DNA from 3 places in the Oryzihumus sp. JJN4-3R genome. Region 2 is predicted to be linked to each of the others. Evidence: riboswitches for the same ligand, from Rfam matches in the RefSeq annotation. Region 2 holds a riboswitch; each other region holds the start of a gene.

Region 1 (2,188 bases), 260 kb from region 2:
CGCGCCCGGCGCCGTCCCCACGGTCGCGAGGTACCACCGCGGCTCGTCGGCGTGGCGCGCAGCGACCGCCTCGTCGGCGGCGGCCACCAGAACAGCCCGTTCGCCGAGCAGGCGCGGAGCATCCTCCGAGAGCCCCCGGGCCAGCTCCTCGGGCAGCTCGGGGCACCCGGGAGCCAGCCAGGCCGCGGCGCTGGTGCCGTCCACAGCCATCCACACCTGGCCGAGGTGGCTGACCGTGGCGCCGAGGTACAGCGCGAAGGAGTCGCGCAGCCGCTGCGACCGCCCTGCCCGAGGGAAGGCCCAGTCCGTCCAGACGTAGCCGTCGAGCGCCTCGGCGAGCAGCCCCGCCAGCGCCGGGACGTCGGCCGCGGTGGCCAGCCGGACCTGGCTCACGGGCCCACCTGACCGGGGACACGGAACACCCGGCCGACCACGGTGAGGACCTCGGGCGCTCCGCGGGAGCGGAGGACGACAGCACGCATGGGCCGGAGACTACGGCGGCGACCCCACGGCATACCGGGGCTTTTGCGTCCCGGGACGGCGAACGGCCCGAATCCGACTGCAGGGGAAGCGGATCCGGGCCGTTCAGCGCATCAAGGGTCAGGGGCGACCGTAGGTCACCGCCGTGGTCCAGATGGCGCGCTTGGAGACGACCGCACCGGAGTGCGGGGCGTCCCACATCATGCCGCCGCCGGCGTAGATGCCGACGTGGTAGGCCGGGGAGCCGAAGAAGACCAGGTCACCGGGCTGCGGGGTGCTGACCCGGGTCACCGCCAGCCGCTGCTCCTCGGCGGTCCGCGGCAGCGAGACACCGATCTTGTTGAAGACGTACTGCGTGAAGCCGGAGCAGTCGAAGCCCGAGGGCGTCGTGCCGCCCCACACGTACGGCACACCGGCGTACTGCGCCGCGACGGCGAGGACGCTGGTGGCCGGCGCGGGGACGCTGACCGACAGGGCGGGACGGGTGGTGGACCGGCTGATCGTCGGGGTCGACGCCCGCTGGACCGGAGCCGCGTTGACGGGGGCCGGAGCGGGCGCCGGAGCGGGCTTCGGCTTCGGGGCGACGACGGGCTTCGGCGCGATGCTCTTGAAGCCCACCTCCCCGAAGCTCGGGGTGACGACCGACGGTGCCGTGGCCGGCGCGGCGACCGCGACGGTGCTGGGCGCCGCGGACGGCTCGATCACCGGCGCCTGCGCGGTGGTCTGTGCCGCCGAGGCGGGCACAGCGAGCGAGGCGACGATGCCGCCGGAAACGGCCAGGACGGCCGACGCGCGGCCGGCGTTCTGGCCGAGCACGGCGGAGACGGGGTTGCTGGGAGAGGACTGGGCGCGATGGCGCCCGGAATGGGGCTGGGACACGACGAACACACCTCCGGACGCCTGCGAGGTGAGCTGTCGGGTTCGGGTGGGAGAGAGATCACCCGGTCCGGGTCTGCCGATGACGAGGCCAGCGGCGGGCACGGACTTCACCCCAAGGAGTGCCGAGGCACCCCGGAAGGTGGGTCCCCCGCTCCTGCCGTACGGGTTTACAGGGGTGCCTCGCACCGGTGGCAGGATTCGGCGGGCCGGCGAGAGGGCTCCTTGCAGGGGGTCAAAGAGCGCGCAAACCGTATCGAACCGCCCAGTGAATTGTCACGCCGAGGTCACGAATGGGCACACCAATGACCAAGGTCCCTAGCGCTGGGCGTCAGCGTGGCACTCGCGCGATGTGCACGTCGGCGCCCCGGTGCAGCTCGATGCCGCCCTCGTCGTACATGCGCCACAGCTCGTCCAGGCACCGCCGCTCGAGCTCGGACTGGTCGGCGGCGGCCAGCGACCGGAACCACCCGACGAACCCGTGCGACATCTGGAACTCCCACATGACCCGCGGCGAGGGGACCGGCAGGCGCACCTCCAGGCTGCCCACCCACGGGTCGACCAGGCCGGAGGCGCCCACCAGCGCATCCACGTCGATCGGCCGGGCCACCTGGACGGCCCCGCGCGCCGGGTGGAAGTCCCGCGCGACCTCGTAGAACCGGGACCACCGGCCGCCGTCGTCGACCGGCCCGGGCACGGTGACGACCACCTGCCCCCCAGGGCGCACCACCCGCGCCATCTCGGCGAGCACCTGGGCGGGATCGTCGACGCAGTGCAGCAGGAACGCGGCCACGGCCACGTCGACGCTGTCGTCGGGCAGCGCGAGCGCATG
Region 2 (2,188 bases):
GACCTCAACCGGGCGGACATGGCCTACATCGTCGCGGCGGGGATCGTGGTCCTGCTGCCGGGCCGGCACATGGTCTCGGCGGTCGAGGACGCCATCACCGGCTACCCGGTCACCGGCGCCGGGCGGCTGTTCACCGTCGGCCTGACCGCGGCCGGCATCATCACCGGCGTCGCGGCGGCGCTGTCGGTGACGGTCCGGCTGGACCAGGCGTTCGCCCTGGGGGTGAAGCTGCCCAAGATCGCGGTCGAGGGCGCCGGGGCGCCGCTGGGCCTGCTCGTCGTGGCCGGGGCGCTGGGCGCCCTCGCCTCGGCCATCGCCCAGCGCACGCGCCGCAGGCTGCTGCTGCCCACCGCCGTCCTCGGCGGCATCGGGACGCTCGTCACCGGGCTGGTGCACCAGACGCTCGGCCTGGGCTCGCTGACCGCGTTGACCATCGCGTGCGTGCTGGTCGGCTTCGGCGGACGGCTCATCGCCCTGCGGATGGGCGCGCCAGCCCTGGTCCTGGTCGTGCCGGCCGTCGGCCCGCTGCTGCCGGGGCTGGCGCTGTTCCGCGGCATGTCCGAGCTGGTCTCCGGCTCGGTCGTCGGGCAGGGCGTGGCCTCGACCTCCACCGGGTTCACGGTGCTCCTCACGGCCTCGGCGGCGGCGCTGGCCATCGCCACGGGCGTCGTCCTCGGCGACCTCATGGCCTCCCCGTTCGACCGGCAGATCGTCCGCCAGCGCCGGGCCCGCTGGCGCTGACCTGGGCCCGTCAGGCCCGGCGGCGCCGGGCTGGGACGGGACGGTCACCGGCATACCGGGGTGGCTGATGGGGCGGGCTGGAACCGGACATTCACGGCATACCGGGCCGATCTTGTCTATCCGCTGACGTCTGGTTGGGAAAATCTCGGGGAAAGCGCCCCGTCCCGATGCAGTTCCGTTATAGAACAGGGGGGTTCGCCACAACTGCATACCGACCACACGCAGCGTGCCCGCAGCGCCAAACCTCGTCCGGCGGGCACTTCACCGGAACCTCTCCGGGCATGGGCGAGGGTGGGGGACCCATGATGTTGGCCGACCTTCGGGTCGGCCTTGGGGTGAAGCCGGTCCGCCGGCCGGGCACGCCTGACACGCCCGAACCCGACAGCTGACCTCTCCGGCGCAGAGTCAGGAGAGGACGCCTCGATGCACTACAGCCCTCGGCATGCCCGGAGGTACGTGCCCCGTCACGCCGCACCCCAGGGGGTCAACAAGTCACGCGCGGCCGGTGTCGCCATCGCCGGTGCCGCCTCGGTCACGACCGGTATCGCGGTCGCCGGGCCCGCGGAGGCCTCGTCCGTCTGGGACTCCGTCGCCTCGTGTGAGAGCGGTGGCAACTGGGCGATCAACACCGGGAACGGCTACTACGGCGGCCTGCAGTTCAGCCAGAGCACCTGGGTCGCCTACGGCGGCGCCCGCTACGCCTCGCACGCGGACCAGGCCAGCCGCGAGGAGCAGATCTCGGTGGCGCAGCGCGTGCTCTCCGCGCAGGGCCCCGGCGCGTGGCCGGTGTGCAGCCGCAAGGCCGGACTGACCCGGGCGAACGGCGGCACCGGCAGCGTCGACGTCTCCCGCTCCCTGATGCGACGGTCCCTGCCGACCGGCTCGATCCCGGTCAAGCACGTCGTCAACCGCGCCGTCGGTCGCGTGGCCGTCACCGGTGCGCTCGACAGCAGCACCGTCCGCCGCGTCCAGCGCTGGGTCGGCACCTCCCAGGACGGCATCCTCGGCCCGATGACCGCCGCCGCCCTGCAGCGCAAGGTGCACGCCACACCCGACGGCGTCATCGGCCCCCAGACGGTGCGCGCACTGCAGCGTCACATCCACGCGCACCAGGACGGTGCCGGCTCCCTCAACGCGCCCACGGTGCGCGCGCTGCAGAGCTGGCTCAACAGACACCGCTGATTGCAGGGCCCCCGCCGGATCCCCCTTCCGGCGGGTCCTGGTTCCAGCGGACCTCCTGCTCCCCCTAGAGGCAGGACGAGAAGGCCCGGCGGTGACCGCCGGGCCTTCTGCGTGCCGGTAGCATTTCGCGCGTCCCATCCCCGGATGGGCGCTCGTCCCGCTCCGGCGGGGCGGATCGTCCCGCGTCCCGGCGCGGGTCGGCCGACGTGGCGCAATCGGTAGCGCACCTGTCTTGTAAACAGGTGGTTAGGGGTTCGAGTCCCCT
Region 3 (2,188 bases), 810 kb from region 2:
CCCACGCGACGCTCGTCTCGGTCTCCCCCCGCGACGGCGCGACGCTGACCAGCGCACCGCGCGAGGTCGAGCTCGTCTTCGACGAGCCCGTCTCGCAGCGCTTCACCTCCGTCGTCATCACCGGTCCGGACGGGGCCGACGTGACCGGGGGCCCGGCGCGCGTCCAGGGCAGCCACGTGTCCGCCCCGCTGACCCCGGGCCTGGGGTCCGGGGAGTACCGCGTCGCCTTCCGCGTGGTGAGCGACGACGGTCACCCGGTCCTCGGGCAGTCCCGCTTCACCCTGCGCCTGGCCGCGGAGCCGTCACCGACGACTGGCGGCGGCTCACCGGCAGCGTCACGGACGGCGGCCGCGACGGCGCCGGCCGGAGCCCCGACCTCGCTCGCGGGCGAGGGCGGCGAGCCCTGGCTGACGGCGCACCTTCCGGTCCTCTCCGGGGCGTTGCTGCTGCTCGTCGTGGGGGCCGGCGCGCTGCTCTGGGACCGTCGCCGGGGGTGACCCGACGGCGGCGGGACCCGGATTTCGTCGTTGGACCCACCTGCTGATAACTTCTTCCTCGTTGCGCCGTTAGCTCAATTGGCAGAGCAGCTGACTCTTAATCAGCGGGTTCGGGGTTCGAGTCCCTGACGGCGCACCAGGAACGACCAGGCGGCCTCCTCCTTCGGGACGGGGTCGCTTTGTCGTTGTGCGACAACGGCGTTCGCATCAGGCCCGGCGGCCGCGAGACCGCTGCTGACCTCACGTTTCGCCGTCGAGGCACAGTTCCTGATACCTTCCTCCCCGCGCGCCGTTAGCTCAATTGGCAGAGCAGCTGACTCTTAATCAGCGGGTTCGGGGTTCGAGTCCCTGACGGCGCACCAGACGACACACAGGCGGCCTCATCCTCCGGGACGGGGCCGCTTCTCGTTTTCGGGTACTCCCCCTTCGGCGCCGACCGGTGACTAGTCAACAGGTAGTCCTTTCGGGTCATTTGCCCCCGAGAGCGTCCGGTGCGTCCCATTCGTGCACTTACCGTCGAAGACGCCTCAGGGACCACGCCCAGCCAGGGAGCGTCCTGCCGGGACCGCGACGACGCTCTCCCGGGCCGAGGCCCAAGACCCCCACCAGAACGGGTGGGGCGGTCCGAGCGGTCGCCGAGTCCTGTCACCCGCCGGATAACACAGTCGAGTCCACTGCAGTCTGTGACAGGAGCGGAAGACCCAAGCACGACGAGACGCGACGCGTCTCTTGGGGTCAAGCCAGCCACGGCTGGCCGGGCAACTTTCGGCGCCCGAACCCGACAGGTCATCTTTCGCAGGCGGTTCCGAAGGAATCCCCCATGCTCCACCCTCGTCTCTCCCGCCTCGCCCTGTCCGCAGCCCTGTCCGTGATGCTCGCGGGCGCCGGCACGGTGGCCACCACCGTCATCGGCACCCCGGAGTCCGCCTCAGCCGCGACGCTCGCGTACCGCGCCGAGCAGCAGGCCGCCTCCCGCAAGGGCGCCCCCTACGTCTGGGGCGCCGCCGGTCCACGCAAGTTCGACTGCTCGGGCCTGACCATGTGGTCCTACGCCCGCGTCGGCAAGCGCCTTCCGCGCACCACCACCCAGCAGTACCGCGCCGCCCTGCACGTCAGCCGCTCGCAGGCCCGCGTCGGCGACCTGGTCTTCTTCCACAACAGGAGCGGGATCTACCACGTGGCCATCTACGCCGGCCGCAACATGATCTGGCACGCCCCCAAGCCCGGTCGGCGGGTCAGCCTCGTGCCGATCTGGACCAGCTCGGTCTACTTCGGCCGCGTCCGCTGAGGCGAGCACCCGGCATACCCACCACGGGTATGCCGGGCGGCTCAGCCCGTGGTCAGCTCAGTACGCAGGAGCGCGACCAGCGACTGCGCCTCCGGCGCACGCTCGGGACCCGGCCCGGGTGGGGCGAACAGGCGCTCCAGCTCCCGGGCACGCTCCGACGCGACGGGCAGGCCGAAGGTGCCGGCGGACCCGGCGATCTTGTGCGCCTGGAACGCCGCCCGCTCCCGCTGGGCCTCCTGCAGGGCGCCCTCGACGAGGGCCTCGACGGCCGTCTCGATCTCGGGCAGCTTGGCCAGGTTGTTGGCCTGCGCACGGCGCTTGAGGTCCTCCCAGCCGGACCCCAGCCCGGTGGCCTCCGCGTCGGTCAACGACGACTCGTCCACGTCCCCGCCTTCCTGCGCGG

What was found. A riboswitch is a leader RNA that binds a small molecule or an ion and turns the genes downstream of it on or off. The one in region 2 is predicted to bind cyclic di-AMP.
Region 1: linked by a shared signal. The riboswitch ahead of AC3ANM_RS12320 (C40 family peptidase) and the one ahead of AC3ANM_RS13675 (transglycosylase family protein) in region 2 are both predicted to bind cyclic di-AMP.
Region 3: linked by a shared signal. The riboswitch ahead of AC3ANM_RS17510 (C40 family peptidase) and the one ahead of AC3ANM_RS13675 (transglycosylase family protein) in region 2 are both predicted to bind cyclic di-AMP.

Annotation. Positions count from the first base shown of each region.
Region 1 covers NZ_CM173229.1:2,605,619-2,607,806, reverse strand. Annotated here, with positions in the region: gene AC3ANM_RS12325 (GNAT family N-acetyltransferase) at 1-393, opposite strand, end outside; gene AC3ANM_RS12320 (C40 family peptidase) at 601-1,359, opposite strand; cyclic di-AMP (ydaO/yuaA leader) riboswitch at 1,363-1,544, opposite strand; gene AC3ANM_RS12315 (class I SAM-dependent methyltransferase) at 1,688-2,188, opposite strand, start outside.
Region 2 covers NZ_CM173229.1:2,861,466-2,863,653, forward strand. Annotated here, with positions in the region: gene AC3ANM_RS13670 (threonine/serine exporter family protein) at 1-741, shown strand, start outside; cyclic di-AMP (ydaO/yuaA leader) riboswitch at 994-1,155, shown strand; gene AC3ANM_RS13675 (transglycosylase family protein) at 1,165-1,923, shown strand; tRNA gene AC3ANM_RS13680 (tRNA-Thr) at 2,124-2,188, shown strand, end outside.
Region 3 covers NZ_CM173229.1:3,676,464-3,678,651, reverse strand. Annotated here, with positions in the region: gene AC3ANM_RS17525 (copper resistance CopC family protein) at 1-497, shown strand, start outside; tRNA gene AC3ANM_RS17520 (tRNA-Lys) at 561-636, shown strand; tRNA gene AC3ANM_RS17515 (tRNA-Lys) at 784-859, shown strand; cyclic di-AMP (ydaO/yuaA leader) riboswitch at 1,160-1,314, shown strand; gene AC3ANM_RS17510 (C40 family peptidase) at 1,318-1,785, shown strand; gene AC3ANM_RS17505 (Hpt domain-containing protein) at 1,827-2,188, opposite strand, start outside.